DNA from 2 places in the Staphylococcus sp. GW821-FHT11H10 genome. Region 2 is predicted to be linked to the other one. Evidence: predicted binding sites of a transcription regulator. Region 2 holds the regulator's gene; the other holds the start of a gene.
The links. The regulator NrdR, encoded in region 2, represses ribonucleotide reductase genes. The targets are predictions, from matches to a motif close to AACACNATATATNGTGTT.
Positions count from the first base shown of each region.

Region 1: the regulator NrdR is predicted to act here: its motif matches at 2,080-2,097, upstream of nrdI (class Ib ribonucleoside-diphosphate reductase assembly flavoprotein NrdI).

Region 1 covers NZ_JBXARC010000006.1:72,491-81,901, reverse strand. The annotation lists gene queF (preQ(1) synthase) at 79-579, opposite strand; gene AC1RRU_RS05230 (DMT family transporter) at 585-1,469, opposite strand; gene nrdI (class Ib ribonucleoside-diphosphate reductase assembly flavoprotein NrdI) at 2,258-2,656, shown strand; gene nrdE (class 1b ribonucleoside-diphosphate reductase subunit alpha) at 2,619-4,724, shown strand; gene nrdF (class 1b ribonucleoside-diphosphate reductase subunit beta) at 4,852-5,820, shown strand; gene AC1RRU_RS05210 (ABC transporter permease) at 6,070-7,038, shown strand; gene AC1RRU_RS05205 (iron chelate uptake ABC transporter family permease subunit) at 7,028-7,987, shown strand; gene AC1RRU_RS05200 (iron ABC transporter ATP-binding protein) at 7,984-8,766, shown strand; gene AC1RRU_RS05195 (ferrated catecholamine ABC transporter substrate-binding lipoprotein SstD) at 8,882-9,411, shown strand, end outside.
Region 2 covers NZ_JBXARC010000010.1:1-9,411, reverse strand. The annotation lists gene rplT (50S ribosomal protein L20) at 1-2, opposite strand, end outside; gene rpmI (50S ribosomal protein L35) at 57-257, opposite strand; gene infC (translation initiation factor IF-3) at 285-812, opposite strand; ribosomal protein L20 leader region at 835-962, opposite strand; gene AC1RRU_RS06955 (amino acid permease) at 1,026-2,519, opposite strand; lysine riboswitch at 2,679-2,854, opposite strand; gene thrS (threonine--tRNA ligase) at 2,904-4,841, opposite strand; gene dnaI (primosomal protein DnaI) at 5,145-6,065, opposite strand; gene dnaB (replicative helicase loading/DNA remodeling protein DnaB) at 6,066-7,451, opposite strand; gene nrdR (transcriptional regulator NrdR) at 7,452-7,922, opposite strand; gene gap (type I glyceraldehyde-3-phosphate dehydrogenase) at 8,178-9,203, opposite strand.

The DNA.
Region 1 (9,411 bases), on a different contig from region 2:
AGTAAATTTAAATAAAATCTCACAAATAATGAAAAAATCCACTAAAATGTTTGACAATTTAGTGGTTAAGTTAATCTTTTATCTGTTATCTATTTTTTCTGGATATAAATCATGATTCATTAATCGGTGTTCAGCCATCTTCTCATATTTAGAATTTGGACGTCCATAATTAGTGTATGGATCTATTGAAATACCACCTCGTGGAGTGAATTTGCCCCAAACTTCAATATAATGTGGGTCCATTAAGTCAATTAAGTCATTCATAATGATATTCATACAATCCTCATGAAAATCGCCATGATTTCTAAAGCTAAATAAGTACAATTTCAATGACTTAGATTCTACCATTTTAATATTTGGAATGTACGAAATATAAATCGTTGCGAAATCTGGTTGACCTGTAATTGGGCAAAGAGATGTAAATTCAGGACAATTGAATTTTACGAAGTAATCGCGTCCTTGATGTTTATTATCAAATGTTTCCAAAACTTCCGGTGTATAGTCAAATTCATATTTATTATTTTGATTACCTAATAAAGTAATATCTTGTAGTTCTTCTTTTTGACGTCCTTGAGTCAATTGAATCACTCCTTAGTGTTAGATTGTTGTTTAGTTATAGCGGTTTGTCGTCGTGCCTTTTCGAACATATAATAGCTTGCACCAATAATAATGACATAACCGATAAGGGCATAGAAATCAGGTGTTTCACCGAATAAAATAAATCCGAATATAGCCGTGAAAATGATTGAAGCATACGTAAAGATAGAAATATCTTTTGCAGGTGCAAAACTATAGGCTAGTGTTATACCAATTTGGCCAACTGCAGCAGAAAGACCTGCCCCTAAAAGATAAACCATTTGTATTGTCGTCATTGGCTCATAAGTTGCGATTGAAAACGGTATTAAAACGACAACTGAAAATAATGAAAAATAAAAAACAATAGTATATGGTGCTTCTCTGGTACTTAATGCACGAACACATGTGTATGCAGAGGCAGCAAAAATACCAGAAAATAATCCAGCTAAAGAAGTAATCATTGTTGAAGAAAACTCTGGTTTAACGATAAATAACATACCTAAGATTGCTACAATCATAGCAATGATTTGATATTTTCGAACTTTCTCATTAAGAAAAATTAAACTGAGTAAAATCGTCCAAAAAGGGTTGAGTTTCATCAGTGTATCCGCATCGCTTAACACCATATGATCTATAGCGTATATATTTAATAGGACACCTATAAGGCCTAGTGTAGATCGGGAAATTAAAAGAGGTTGGCTACTTAATTTCCCAAACATAGGTTGCTTATATTTAAATATGAAGAATAATGGTATGAACATTGCAACAAAATTTCGAGCTAGGGATTTTTGAAATACAGGTAGATCTCCGGCGAGTCTAAAAAAGACTGACATAAAACTAAAACCGACAGCTGAAATTAAAATTGCAATAATACCTTTAACTTTTGGATTCAAGGTTAATCGCCTCATTTATAAAAAATTACCGTATATATAGTAGCATAATTCAAATGCTAATGCATAAATACTTGAAAATAATACCAAGATGTATTATTATTTTAATACGAACAAATGTTCTGTTTATATTAAAAACACGTTAAATGCTATTTTTTTACAAATGTTATATTCGTGTTTTTGAAGCAAATTATAATTAACATTTGAATAATTGCGCAAAATATATTGATAATTTAAATGATTGGTCTTCAAGAATGCCGACAATTCAATGGTTTATTTAGCTGATAAAAATGCAACTAAAACACATCAAATATTCGAAAATAATTATTTGCGCCAATTTAAGTTTGGTCTGATGCACATTCAGACGTTTTTCCGAACTTTTGTCACGAAATAGTTACTTTTAATTAAGAGAGCAATTCTGTATAATGAAACACAGAATATAGTATTAAATTTTGAAACGAACCACAACATGTTGTGGTTGTATAAAAAGTTTGTGTTATACAAATTATTCATTTTAAAGGCAATTTCACACTGATTTTAAGTTGAAATTCCTAATTTAATACTATTAATACGAACGAGCATATAGATGAAATAGTCTCGAAATTTTAGTCTGAACACTACATGTAGTGGCTAGAAATGAAAGTCACTTCTTTTAGTATATTAATCATCAGCTAGTTGACATCCAATTAAATGTCTAAAATATGTCGCATTTATTGTCTAGCAAGTTTTCTTATCTATTAAGAGAACTTCTTTTTAATTAATATTATGGACTGACGAAAGAAGGCGTTCCAATGAAAGTAGTTTATTTTTCTTTTTCAGGTAATGTAAGAAGATTTATTAAACGAAGTGAAATTTCAGATGTAATGGAAATTACTAAGGATAATTGTACAGATCCATTTGAAGAACCTTATATTTTAGTTACGGGAACAATTGGATTTGGTGAAGTGCCTAAAGAAGTACAATCGTTTTTAGAAATTAATCATCATAATTTACGCGCTGTTGCAGCAAGTGGTAACCGTAACTGGGGACAAAACTTTGCGAAAGCGGGTAGAACAATTTCCGAAGAATATCATGTACCTTTATTAATGAAATTTGAAGTACAAGGTTCTAATAAAGATGTTATTGAATTTAAAAATAAGGTGGGGCATTTCAATGAAAATTATGAACGAGAAAAAGTACAATCATATTGAACTAAATAATGAAGTTACGAAACGTAAAGACAATGGTTTCTTTAACTTGGAGAAAGATCAAGAAGCATTAGCGGTTTATCTAGAAGAAATCCATGACAAAACAATTTATTTTGACAGTGAGATTGAACGTTTACACTATCTAGTAGATAATAATTTTTATTTTAATGTCTTTGACAAATATAGCGAAGAAGATTTAGTTGAAATCACTGAATTCGCCAAATCTATCAACTTTGAATTTGCAAGCTATATGTCTGCTAGTAAGTTTTATAAAGATTATGCGCTAAAAACTAATGATAAATCACAATATCTAGAGGATTATAATCAACATGTCGCAATCGTTGCACTATATTTAGCGGATGGTAATAAGCAGCAAGCGAAACAATTTATCTTAGCAATGGTCGAACAACGTTATCAACCTGCAACACCAACTTTCTTGAATGCTGGTCGCGCACGTCGTGGTGAATTAGTATCATGTTTCTTACTAGAGGTAGATGATAGTTTGAACTCTATCAATTTCATTGATTCTACTGCCAAGCAATTAAGTAAAATTGGTGGTGGTGTAGCAATAAATCTTTCTAAATTACGTGCTCGTGGTGAAGCTATCAAAGGTATTAAAGGTGTAGCCAAAGGTGTGCTACCAGTTGCCAAAGCATTAGAAGGCGGATTTAGCTATGCTGATCAACTAGGCCAACGTCCAGGTGCAGGTGCAGTATATTTGAATATCTTCCATTATGATGTAGAAGAGTTCTTAGACACTAAAAAGGTAAATGCTGATGAAGACTTACGTTTATCAACAATTTCTACTGGTCTTATAGTGCCATCTAAATTCTTTGATTTAGCAAAAGAAGGCAAAGATTTCTATATGTTTGCACCACATACGGTTAAACAAGAATATGGTGTAACATTAGATGATATTGATTTAGAAAAGTACTATGACGACATGGTTGCAAACCCAAATATCGTTAAGAAGAAAAAAGACGCAAGAGAAATGTTGAATATGATTGCGCAAACACAATTACAATCAGGTTACCCATACTTAATGTTTAAAGATAATGCTAACAAAGTTCATGCCAATTCAAATATTGGTCAAATTAAAATGAGTAATTTATGTACAGAAATCTTCCAATTACAAGAGACATCAGTGATTAATGATTATGGTATTGAAGACGAAATTAAACGCGACATATCATGTAATTTAGGTTCATTAAACATTGTAAATGTGATGGAAACAGGTAAAATTAAAGATTCTGTTCACACAGGTATGGATGCATTAACAGTAGTTAGTGATGAAGCAAATATTCAAAATGCACCAGGCGTGAGAAAAGCTAACAGTGAGTTACACTCTGTCGGTCTTGGCGTAATGAACTTACACGGCTATTTAGCTAAAAATAAAATAGGATATGAATCAGAGGAAGCTAAAGACTTTGCAAATACTTTCTTCATGATGATGAACTATTATTCAATAGAACGTTCAATGGAAATTGCGAAAGAACGTGGGGAAGTATACCAAGACTTTGAACAATCAGATTATGCTAGTGGTAAATACTTTGAGTTTTATACTTCTCAAGAATTTGAACCTAAATTTGAGAAAGTGAAACGACTATTTGATCATATTGATATTCCAACTGCTAAAGATTGGAAAGCATTACAAGAACAAGTTCAACAACATGGTTTATATCATGCATATAGACTTGCAATTGCACCTACACAAAGTATTTCATATGTACAAAATGCAACAAGTTCAGTTATGCCAATTGTTGATCAAATTGAACGTCGTACTTATGGTAATGCTGAAACATTTTATCCAATGCCATTCTTGTCTCCTGAAACAATGTGGTATTATAAATCAGCATTCAATACTGACCAAATGAAATTAATAGATTTAATCGCTACGATTCAAACACACGTGGACCAAGGTATTTCAACAATTTTATATGTGAATTCTGAAATTTCAACACGTGAATTATCAAGATTATATGTTTATGCTCACCATAAAGGGCTTAAATCGCTATATTATACTCGTAATAAATTATTGAGTGTAGAAGAATGTACAAGCTGTGCTATCTAATTTAAGAAACTTAAGATAACAAATTTTAAAAAGGAGGAAGGTTGTAGAGTCAAAACTTAAAAATGACTCTCAACTTATCCTCCAAACGAATGAGATTTGCTTTTTAGTAATTAAGGAGGATTTATAAATGAAGGCCGTCAATTGGAATACCCAAGAAGATATGACGAATATGTTTTGGCGTCAAAATATTTCTCAAATGTGGGTAGAAACAGAATTTAAAGTATCAAAAGATATTGCAAGTTGGAAGACACTAACTGAAGACGAGAAGAATACATTCAAACGTGCGTTAGCAGGATTAACAGGATTGGATACACATCAAGCAGATGATGGTATGCCGTTGATTATGTTACACACAACAGACTTACGTAAAAAAGCAGTGTATTCATTTATGGCAATGATGGAACAAATTCATGCGAAAAGTTATTCACATATATTTACAACTTTACTTCCATCTAGTGAAACAAACTATTTACTAGATACTTGGGTAATAGAAGAGCCTCATTTAAAATATAAATCTGATAAAATTATTGAAAACTATCACAAATTGTGGGGCAAAGAAGCCTCTATATATGATCAATATATTGCAAGGGTATCAAGTGTATTTTTAGAAACCTTCTTATTCTACTCTGGTTTCTATTATCCTTTATATTTAGCTGGACAAGGTAAAATGACTACTTCTGGTGAAATCATTAGAAAGATTTTACTAGACGAATCGATCCATGGTGTGTTTACAGGATTAGATGCTCAAAGTTTACGTAACGAACTATCTGAAAATGAAAAACAAAAAGCAGATAAAGAGATGTATAAATTATTAGAAGATTTATACGCTAATGAAGTATCTTATACACATATGTTATACGATGATATCGGCTTAAGTGAAGATGTATTGAACTATGTACAATACAATGGAAACAAAGCATTATCTAACTTAGGCTTTGAACCATACTTTGAAGAAAAAGAATTTAATCCTATCATTGAAAATGCATTAGATACTACAACTAAAAACCATGATTTCTTCTCAGTTAAAGGTGACGGATACACATTGGCATTAAATGTAGAAGCCTTACAAGACGAAGATTTCATTTTTGATAATTAATTATTAAAGACTAACATTAATAAGCCACTAGATTCAGTGTTGTTGATAACAACTACGATTTTAGTGGCTTATTTTTGTATTAAAAAGAGTACATCGTATTTGGACAAAAATAAATATTTACTTATGTATAAAAATACTATTGAAATCCACGTCTGTAATCTTTAATATTAATATTGACGACAATGATAATCATTATCGTTGGTAACGATTATCATTTCAATACGTATAGCAAGATGAGGAGAATTATTAGTGAAGTTTTTATTTAAGGGTTATGTTTTACTTATTTTATTAGTTTGTTTAACTATAGTCTCCTTATTTGTTGGAGTGAGTCAGCTCTCTCTTTCAGATATTTTCCACTTAAGTGAAGAGCAACAAAATATTTTGTTCTCAAGTCGTATTCCACGGACGGTTAGTATCCTACTTTCAGGTAGTTCACTCGCGTTAGCAGGATTAATTATGCAACAGATGATGCAAAATAAATTTGTAAGTCCGACTACGGCAGGAACAATGGAGTGGGCCAAGTTAGGTATTTTGATTTCGCTTATCTTTTTTCCGAAAGGTCACATCCTAATCAAGTTGCTATTTTCAGTAGGATTGAGTTTAGCAGGGACATATTTATTTGTGAAGTTAATTAATTTGATTCGTGTTAAAGAAGTTATCTTCGTACCATTATTAGGAATTATGATCGGTGGTATTGTATCTAGCTTTACTACTTTTATTGCGTTAAGAACCAATGCATTGCAAAGTATTGGCAACTGGATGAATGGTAACTTTGCAATTATCACAAGCGGACGTTATGAAGTGCTTTATCTTGTAGTTCCATTACTCATTATCGCTTTTATTTTTGCGAATCATTTTACGATTGCTGGTATGGGGAAAGACTTTAGTCATAATTTGGGAGTAAGTTATGAAAAAATTATAAACATTGCATTATTTATTACAGCAGCATTGACGGCTTTAGTTGTTGTTACTGTAGGTACTTTGCCATTTTTAGGTCTCATTGTACCTAATATTATTTCAATGTATAGAGGCGACCATTTGAAAAATGCACTTCCACATACGTTGATGTTAGGGTCAATATTTGTATTATTCGCTGATATCATCGGTAGATTAATCGTTTATCCTTATGAGATTAATATAGGATTAACGATAGGTGTATTTGGGACAGTGATATTCCTAATCTTACTAATGAAAGGTAGAAAGCATTATGCAAATTAGTTCTAACAAGAAAATCATCATATTAATTATTGCGACAATTTGCATGGCAGCATTTTACTTATTAGTAGGTTTAGACTTTGAAATTTTTCAATATCAATTTCAGAGTCGATTAAGAAAATTAATACTCATACTCATTGTTGGTGGTGCTATAGGGGCATCAGTTGTTATATTTCAAGCGATTACGACGAATCGATTATTAACACCATCAATCATGGGTCTCGACTCTGTTTATCTATTTGTAAAAGTGTTGCCAGTTTTTTTAGTTGGTACACAAGCTGCAGTGATTACAAATGTGTATTTAAACTTTTTTGTGACGTTAATTGCGATGGTCTTATTTTCATTATTGCTTTTTGAAGGCATGTTTAAATTAGGACATTTCTCAGTATATTTCATTTTACTTGTAGGAGTCATCTTAGGAACATTCTTCCGAAGCATTACTAGCTTTATTCAGTTAATCATGGATCCTGAGTCATTCTTAGCGGTTCAAAGTGCCATGTTTGCGAGTTTTGAAGCATCAAACTCACGGTTGGTATTAGTATCTACATGTTTATTGCTTGTCTTAATTATTATTACCGTGATAATGCGTCCATATTTAGATGTACTACTACTTGGAAGAGCACAAGCAATCAATTTAGGTGTTTCTTACGAGTCAATGACGCGCTTGCTACTCATATTAGTGGCACTATTAGTTTCTATTTCCACTGCTTTAGTTGGTCCTGTTACATTTTTAGGATTGTTAACTGTAAATTTAGCCCATGAATTAATGAAGACATATGAACATAAATATATATTGCCAGCGACGATATTAATTAGTTGGATTAGTTTATTTATGGCACAATGGGTCGTTGAGAACTTATTTGAAGCTACAACAGAGTTTAGCTTAATCATTGATTTAATCGGTGGAAGTTACTTCATTTACTTACTTGTCAAAAGGAGAAGTGCAAATTGATTGAAATTAAAAATTTAGACAAAGCTATACAGAATAAGCCAATTTTAAAAAATATTAACGTCGACATTCAAAAAGGTAGATTAACATCGCTTATAGGACCTAATGGCGCGGGTAAAAGTACTTTACTGTCTGCTGTTAGTCGTCTGTTTGAGTATGAAAAGGGAACAATTAAGATTGAAGGTAAAGCTGTCGTAGATTATAAAAATGATGATTTAGCTAAAAAATTAAGTATTTTAAAGCAAACGAATCATACAGAAATGAATATAACAGTTGAGCAATTAGTTAATTTTGGTCGATTTCCATATTCAAAAGGTCGTATGAAGAAAGAAGATTATGAACAAGTTGAATATGCCTTAGACTTATTGCAACTCCAGAGCATTCGTCATCGAAATATAAAAACGTTATCTGGTGGTCAAAGACAACGTGCTTATATTGCAATGACAATTGCTCAAGATACAGATTATATATTATTAGATGAACCGTTAAACAACCTAGATATGAAACATTCTGTACAGATCATGCAGACGTTACGCCGCCTCTGCAAAGACTTAAATAAAACGATTGTCATTGTTCTACACGATATAAATTTTGCTTCATGCTATTCAGACGACATCATTGCACTGAAAAATGGTGAAATTGTCAAAGCAGATACAAAAGATAACGTTATACAAGCTGAGATTTTAAAACAATTATACGAGATGGATGTTCATATCGAAGAAATTAGAGGACAACGAATTTGTTTGTATTACGATGAAGACACTTTTGACTCACTTTTATAATTAAATAATTTAACCTCATATTTCAAAGGGGTGATGCTATTCGAAGACGTAGACAAGAGAGAAGTCCAATTGATGCGCAGCATAAAGGTTAAATATTTTTAGAGGAGTCGTACATATGAAAAAAACAGTCTTATTTTTAGTATTATCTTTAGTATTAGTATTATCAGCTTGTAGTAATGGATCAAGTAGTAACGATTCAGGTTCTAAGAGTGACAGCAAAGATTCAAAAGAAACTGTGAAAATTAAAAATAATTTCGAAGCTTCAGGTAAAGAACGAGATGGTAGTGACGCTAAGAAAGTAAGCAATACTGTTGAAGTTCCTAAAAATCCTAAAAATGCAGTAGTCTTAGATTATGGTGCTTTAGATGTACTTAAAGAATTAGGTGTGGCTGATAAAGTTAAAGGTTTACCAAAAGGTGAAAACAACGAATCATTACCTGATTTCTTAAAAGAATTCAAAGATGATAAATATGTTAACACTGGAAATCTTAAAGAAGTTAATTTCGACAAAGTAGCTGCTGCTAAACCAGAAGTTATATTTATCTCAGGTAGAACGGCAAATCAGAAGAATTTAGATGAATTCAAAAAAGCTGCACCAGACGCTAAAATCGTTTACGTAGGTGCGGATGAGAAAAACTTAGTTAA
Region 2 (9,411 bases):
ATATTAAATTCCTCCTTAGATATAACAATTAATTATCGTACATTTATCAATTACAATTATTTTTTATAAGCTAATAATTGTTTTACTCGTTTCATATCGCTTTTAGAAACTAATTTAGCTTTACGTAATTTACGTTTTTGTTTAGTGTTTTTATTTGCAAATAAGTGTGATGTGAAAGCTCTTGAACGTTTTAATTGACCTGAACCAGTTCTTTTAACACGTTTAGCTGCTCCACGGTGAGTTTTCATTTTTGGCATGATTCATTTCCTCCTAATAATAGTGAATTATTTTTCGTTAATAGGCGCTAACATGATAAACATTTGACGCCCTTCCATTTTAGGTTTCTGTTCAACAGTGGCAATATCTTTACATTCGTCAGCGAATTTTTCTAATACGCGCTGACCAATTTCCTTATGAGTGATTGCACGACCTCTGAAACGAATAGAAACTTTACATTTATCGCCTTTAGATAAGAATTTACGACCATTTTTCAACTTAGTTTGGAAATCATGTTCCTCAATAGTTGGACTTAGGCGTATTTCTTTAACATTGATAACTTTTTGTTTCTTTTTCATTTCTTTTTCTTTTTTCTGCTGTTCGAATTTGTATTTACCATAATCCATAATTCTTGCAACAGGTGGTTTAGCATTTGGTGCTACAACTACTAAATCTAATTCAACACGTTCAGCCATTTCTAATGCTTCTCGTTTTGATTTAACACCAATTTGGTCACCATTTTGGCCAATTAAACGTAATTCTTTAGCGCGAATCTTTTCGTTAACTTGCGTTTGATCTTTTGCTATGGTTGACACCTCCCAAAATTTTACGAAATTTTCCAAGCAAAAAGAGCGAGCATAGAATGCCCGCTCTTCTCTCATACACATATAATGTGTGACATGATTAACCTGCCAACTGCTTGATGCGTCGCTACAGGTGAGAAACGGGTGTTTCTACTTGGTACGTTTCGTATTCAACGTTAATAATCATATCAGTGTATATCATATAAGTCAACAATTATTTTAATATTAGTGATGTTTTACTTCATCCATTGAAACATCTTGTCTTAAATCTACTTTATCTAATGGAATTATCTTCGTTTTATATCTCAATTTATGATAAATAAAGAATACTAAGAAAACTGGGATTCCCATATATGTGATAATGAAGCGATTTAAATCGAAATGACCTGTTTTAATAAAATCAACATCTTGCCCGATTATGACAATCACACAGAGCAAGCCTGCGAATATAGGACCGAATGGGAACCATTTAGCTTTATACTTCAACTCCCTTTTACTATGATGTTGTTTTTCGAAAGCTCTTCTAAATCTGTAGTGACTAATTGCAATACCTACCCATGCGATAAAGCCTGTCATACCACTTGCAGCAACAATATATTCATATGCGTCACCACTTAGTTTTTGCACTAAGAAAATAATAACAACTAAAATCGCTGTCGCAAATAAAGATAAGTATGGCACACCATATTTATTCGTTTTACCAAATGAATGGAAAGCTAATTTATCTTTACTCATAGAATATAACATTCGTGTTGATGCATACATACCTGAATTACCTGCTGATAAAACTGATGTTAAAATAACTGCATTCATAAATGATGCCGCAAAAGCTAACCCAGCATTTTTAAACACGAGTGTAAATGGAGAAGTAGCAATATTATCATCGCCACCCATCAATGCATTACTATCGTAAGGGATTAACATACCTATAACAAATATTGCTAATATGTAGAATAATAATATTCTCCAGAATACTTGTTTAATAGCTTTAGGTACAGCGCGTTCTGGATTTTCAGATTCTCCAGCTGTAATACCAATTAACTCTGTACCTTGGAATGAGAATCCAGCAACTAGGAAGACGCCTAGAATTGATAATAAACTTCCACCTAAGTTACCACCTAGAATTGGTCCGTCACCTTTCGTAAATGTCTCGAAACCTACAAATTCTCCACCCATAATACCTAGTATCGTTAAAAGACCAATAATGATAAAGATAATGACTGTTACAACTTTGATTAAAGCGAACCAATATTCACTTTCACCATAAACTCTAACAGATAAAGAGTTTAGTGCGAATATAATAACTAAGAATATACAACTCCAAACCCATGCTGGAATACCAGCCATAGGTGTCCAATATTGAATGACTTGTGCAGCAATGGTTACATCTGCTGCAACTGTAATAACCCAGTTAAACCAATAGTTCCAACCTAACGCAAATCCTAAAGATGGATCTACAAAACGTGTTGCGTAAGTACTAAATGAACCAGACACTGGTAAATACGTTGCCATTTCACCTAAAGATGTCATGAGGAAGAATACCATAGCTCCAATAATCGCATATGCAATTAAAGCACCTAATGCCCCTGCATCGTGTATTGCTCCCCCAGAGGTCATAAATAATCCGGTACCGATACAACCACCCATTGCTATCATAGAAATATGGCGGTCCTTCAGTCCTCTTTTGATTCCATCATCTTGATTTTCGACTTTTTTCATAGAAGCTCCCTTTCTTACAGTAGAGGCTAACTAAAATAGTTTTGTTGTGTTATGCGATGATTATGAACGCATTCAAATTATACTTCCAAATAGTTTATAATTCTTTAAAGCATAAAAAAATGGTTGCATACCTTTAGATATGCAACCATCTGCTTAATCTATGTCGGTAGCACATCACAAATTGTGACAGTACAGTTTCTTTTCGATAACTGTCCCAACAAATGATAATTAAGGGTATCATTCATTTCGGCATCTTTACCTTCCACACTTTCAACATACGTTCCTTAATAACTTCTGAAGTGTTACTAATTAAAGACGCAACCTCTAACTCTTTTTTTAATTAACTATATAGTAATATACATTAAGCTATCATTTTTATCAAGACTATCTATGTTTTTTCAAACGAATTTCATCTACTAAATTCCAAATAAATTCATCTTTTTCAACTGTTTCTTGATCTTGAGAGCCGTATTTACGTACATTGACTTGATTGTTTTCAACTTCTTTATCACCAACAACTATTTGATAAGGTATTTTTTGCATTTGTGCTTCACGAATTTTGTACCCCATTTTTTCATTACGGTCATCAATTTCTACACGTACACCTTGTGATTTTAATTCATCTTGTAAATTTCTAGCATAGTCATAATGTAAGTCAACATTAACAGGTATTATTTCAACTTGTTTAGGTGCTAACCAAGTTGGGAATGCACCCTTAGTTTCTTCAGTTAAGAACGCTACAAATCGTTCCATAGTTGAAACTACGCCACGATGAATAACTACTGGACGATGATTTTCACCATCGCTACCGATGTATGTTAGTTCAAAACGTTCTGGCAATAAGAAATCAATTTGAGCAGTTGATAAAGTTTCTTCTTTACCCATAGCAGTCTTAACTTGAACATCTAGTTTTGGACCATAGAATGCCGCTTCACCAATTGCTTCAACATATGGTAATCCCATTTCATCGACTGCTTCTTTTAACATAGTTTCAGCTTTGTTCCACATTTCATCATCATCCATATACTTCTCTTTATCTTCTGGATCTCTGTAACTTAATCTGAATGTGTAATCTTCAAAGCCAAAGTCACTATATACTTCTTGAATCATGTTAACAACACGTTTAAATTCATCTTTAATTTGATCAGGTCTAACAAATATGTGTGAATCGTTTAATGTCATTCCACGTACACGTTGTAATCCTGATACAGCACCACTAGCTTCATATCTGTGCATAGTTCCTAATTCTGCAATACGGATAGGTAGTTCACGATAAGAATGAGGACGATTATTATAGACCATCATATGATGTGGACAATTCATAGGTCGTAATACCATTTCTTCTGTTTCATCTAATTTCATTGGTGGGAACATATCATCTCTATAATGATCCCAGTGTCCAGAAGTTTTGTATAACTCAACATTTGCTAACACTGGAGTATATACGTGGTCATAACCCATACTTACCTCTTTATCAACTATATAACGTTCAATTTCTCTACGAATTGTAGCACCATTAGGCAACCATAATGGAAGACCTGCACCTACTAATTGATTATTAGTGAATAGCTCTAAATCTTTACCAATTCGACGGTGATCACGCTCACGACGCTCTTCAAGCATCTCTAAATGTGCTTTCAAATCTTTTTTATCAAAGAATGCTGTACCATAAATACGCTGTAACATTTTGTTATTGCTGTCACCACGCCAATATGCACCGGCAGTTGAAAGTAATTTAAATTCTTTGATTTTTGAAGTTGAAGGAACGTGTACACCACGACATAAATCAGTAAATTCACCTTGCGAATACAAAGTAACACTTTCATCTTCAGGTATAGCGTCTATTAATTCCAATTTATAAGGATCATCTTTGAAGAATGATTTAGCTTCTTCTCTTGATACAACTTTACGTTCAATTTTATGATTTTCATCAACAATTTGTTTCATCGTTTTTTCAATTTTTTCAAAGTCATCTGACGAAACCTTTTCATCCATATCAAAATCATAATAGAATCCACCGTCTATAACAGGGCCAACTCCAAACTTAACATCCCCATATAAACGTTTTAAAGCTTGGGCCATTAAATGGGCAGTAGAATGACGTAAAACTTCAAGCGCTTCATCACTACCTGGAGTCACAATTTCAATTGAACCGTCTTCTTCTAACGGTCTAGTTAAATCGACCATTTGATTTTTAAATTTACCAGCAACCGCTTTTTTTCTTAATCCAGGGCTAATTGATTGTGCAATTTCTTCAGTTGTAATGCCTTTATCAAACGCTTTCGAATTTCCATCTGGGAATTGAACATTTATTTGATCCATTAGAAAACCTCCATAATTAAATTCTAATTTCGTTGAAATAAAAAACTCGCCCCTAAAAAAAGGGACGAGTTCGTCGTGGTACCACCCTAGTTATTTAGCAATAGCTAAATATCTCTACTTAAGATAACGGTCTTGAGCCGGGCATTGATTACCAACACCTAATGATGAAGGAGTAATAATTTAATTTATTAGCTAATCTCTCATCATACATTAGCTCGCTGTATAACATGGATTAAATTATCATATCTTCAACTATTTCAACGATTAAGATTTATCTTAATTATACAATAGTTATTTTAAATTTCAATTGTTTCTTAAATTTTTACCATCCAAATAATATGGCGTTGATAAAGATTTAATTCTTTCAATAATTCTAGCGGCTTTTGTTTCTTCCGCACCTTCACGTGTGATAGATAAATGATGTTCTAGCTCTTCAAAATTTAAATTCGATGAGAAAAACGTTGGTAGTTCTTGAACCATGCGATAGTGTAATAATGGTCCAATTACTTCATCTCTAACCCAAGGTGTTACTTCTTCCGCACCTATATCATCTATCATTAATATATTTGCCTCTCTTATTCGTTGTAACTTTGTTTCATAACTCCCATCTCTGAAACCACTTTTGAGTGTGCGAATATATTCAGGTAAATAAACAATCGTAGAAGCAACACTTTTAGCTTTAAGTTGATTGGCAATTGCACCTAGAATAAATGATTTCCCTGTTCCAAATGGGCCGTGAATATACATTCCTTTTACATTTTCTCCATTAACTAATTGTTTACAGATATCATTTACATTTTTAGCAATAACTAATCGGTTCAAATCAGTGTCATAAATATCTTTCATCTTAGCGTTTAATGTATCACGTTGCATATGGTGTGATGTGATTAAGTGAGAATTAAATCTTTCTTCATCGTGTTTAATTTTGCAAGGGCACATGTTATAACGTATTTTAATTCTATTATTGTCGATATATAATTCAGGAACATGACCCTTAACAAAGTTCGGACAATTTTCATAATCATGCCCATCATAATTTTTTTGTTGATCTTTATACTCTTGCAACACATTTAAGTCATTATCAATGATTTCATTGGTCAATTCAGATTGATGTTCATTTAAAAATGATTTAACATCAGGATCGTTAACGACTTGTTTTTTAATTTTAGCAATTCTTTTTTCTAAATCGCCATTTGATTTGATAATACTATTGAATGATTTCATTTAATCCTCCTCCCAATCGCGTTTTAGTTGTTCACGAAACGCAGCTCTTTCCTTTTCAAACTGTTCTTGTTCTTCTTTAGTCGTTTCTTTATCAGTTTTTTCTTGACCTCTATTTTTTAACCATTTAGGTGTTTTTTCTCTAGATACAATCTCACGTGATTTTGAATAACGCTTTCTTGATTGACGTTGGTCATTACCTTTATATTCTGATTTTGATTCATTTGCTTTTAACGCATAGTTATATGCTTCTTTTGCAGTCTTAATACCTAATTTTTTCCAATTAGATGCGATTTCTAAAATATATGTTTTAGGTAGTTTCATCTCATTTTTTAGCATTACAAATTGTAAAAGAATATTAATTACACCAAAGCTTAATTTTTCTCTTTCGACTAACTCTTCAATCATTTTCTTTTGTTGAAATGTTGGTTCTGATTCTGACCATGACGCCAACATATCTACTGGACTTGTTTCCTCTAACAATTGAAACCAATCATCATTGGAAGTTGGTTGACTTGAAGACACAGATTGATTGTTACTATTCACTTCATTATGATTACTTGCCTTAGGCTCTAATTCAGGTAATTGTTGATTATGTTCAATTAAATAATACGAACGTGCATGCTTTCTCATTTCTTCGTATGATAATTGTTGATTACTTGTAATAGAATTCAATATAATTCGTTTCATAGCATCTTCTGTTAAACCATACAATGTAGCCAATTGAACAATTAAATCTCTAGCTTCTTTAGTTATAATTTCATCGCTAATAAAATGATGACGTAGCATTTCTTTTAAAATCTCAAAATCAAATGATACATTGGATAAATCAATACCATGATATGGTTTTTCTTTTTTAATTGATGAAGCATCAATAGTAACGCTTGAGTGTGGAATTTTAAAAACATCAGTAAACTTGCGAGTTACTTGTTGAAACCCACTTAAATCAAAATCATGCTTTTTAAAATAATTTTTTAAGCTTTTAAAACGTTGTTTATCGACTTGGTTATATAGATAAATTGATAACATAGGATCATTAAAAAATTGATAGGCAGTTGGTGGTTGTATCAATTCGTAAATAAAAAATGATTGTCGTTCATCATGCTTTACATATGTTTTAAATAAACCGATTGCTTCCAATAAATCCATATACTGTCTAAATTCTGATAAATTCATTTTCAATTCATTCATTATTGTGTAATGCGTTAATGTGTCATCACTATTCACGAATTGGTTCATAAAGTGATATGTACCTATCGCTTGCGCGCCAATTAATGGCATATACAATCTATTAAGTATTTCCAAATGATTATGATTAAATTGGAACTGACGATACACTTTAAAACCGTCATGTGGACTCAAACCATACTCATACGATTGTAAACTCATTTATAGATCACTCCGTTTATTATCGTTCAAGATACCTTGCATTGATGCTAACAATTGATCAACATCTTTAAACTCTTTATAAACTGAAGCAAATCTCACATAAGAAACTTGATCGACATGCATCAACAGGTTCATAACATGTTCACCAATATCTCGCGAAGATATTTCAGTTTGTCCGCTATCACGTAGCTGCCATTCAACTTTATTAGTAATATCTTCTAATTGTTGATAACGTACTGGTCTCTTTTCACAAGATCTAACAAGACCATTTAAAATTTTCTCTCTTAAAAATTGTTCTCGAGTTCCATCTTTTTTTACGACAATTAATGGACTTACTTCTATATGTTCGAACGTCGTAAATCGAGTACCACAATTTTCGCATTCTCTTCTTCTTCTAATTGCATTTGCATCATCCGCATGTCTAGAATCAACTACACGCGAATGTGTTGAACTACATTTTGGGCATTTCATATCTTTCACCCTCTTGAATAGATTATGATTCATTATACTATAAAAGCATTCTTGACAAAAGAAGTCTAATTCTCATTTAAATTAAACTAAAACAAAAGTATCTTAATAAAAATCTAGTTTTATGCATAATATATTTCTTTAATGACAAGAATGCGTGAAAGTTTTAATACAAAATCACATAAAAATAAAATACGAGACTATCAAATCTTAGTCAAAAGATTTAACAGTCTCGTTTTAATTTATAGTGATATCTTATTATTTAGCCGTTGCAACATTTTCAGAGCCAATTAATTTAGCAATTTGTTGAGCAACTTCAACTACTCTATTTGAGTAACCCCACTCATTATCATACCATGCAATCACTTTTACTTTATTATCATCCATCACAATTGTGTTTTGAGCGTCAATAACTGCTGAATTAGGATTTGTATTGAAGTCCATTGATACTAGTGGCTCGTCTTCTACATCGAGAATACCATCTAGTCCAGCATTTCTGAATGCGTCATTGACTTGTTCAGCTGTAACATCTTCTTTTAAATCTACAACTAAGTCTACAAGTGACACGTTTTTAGTTGGCACACGTAAAGCTAAGCCATGCAATTTACCTTCTAATTCTGGAAGTACTTCTTTTAAAGCTTTAGCTGCGCCAGTTGAAGTTGGAATAATACTTTCATTACATGAACGTGCACGACGTAAATCTTTATGCGGATTATCAATATTATTTTGATCGTTAGTAATCGCATGTACTGTTGTCATAAGACCGTTAACGATGCCAAATTTATCATTAAGCACTTTTGCTACCGGACCAATACAGTTAGTTGTACAAGATGCATTACTAAAAATGTCATATGTATCTACATCTAATTGGTTATCATTTACCCCTTTAACCACCATTTGTACATGGCCACCCTTAGAAGGACCAGTTAGTAATACTTTTTTAGCACCTGCATTAATATGGCCAATTGCTTTATCGCCATGGTTAAATTTACCTGTAGCTTCAATTACAATATCAATGTCTAAGTCTTTCCAAGGTAAATTTTCAGGGTTACGGTCAGAAACAAGTTTAATATCTTGTCCATCGACACGGATACCGTTCTCAATTGGTTCAACTTTTTTATCAAATCTACCATGAGTAGTATCGTAATTTATTAGATGCGCAATTGTTTCAGGTGGATAGCTTGCGTTAATCGCTACAACGTTTAAATCTTCTTTATGTAATGCGATTCTTAACACCATTCTACCTATTCTACCCATACCATTAATTGCAATATTTGTTGACATTTAAAGCACCCCTTGATTGTTTGTTTATATGTTATACTTTATAAAAATAGTGTAACATAATAATTTAAATTTGAAAGCGTTTTCCATTAATTTTAAAAAATTTTTTAATCGACAATATTTGGTTAACAAAAAAAGGTTCTATAATAAATTGGACTGATGACAAAATTCATCAGTCCAATTTTTATGTTTTTGAATAGAAAAAAGGCGC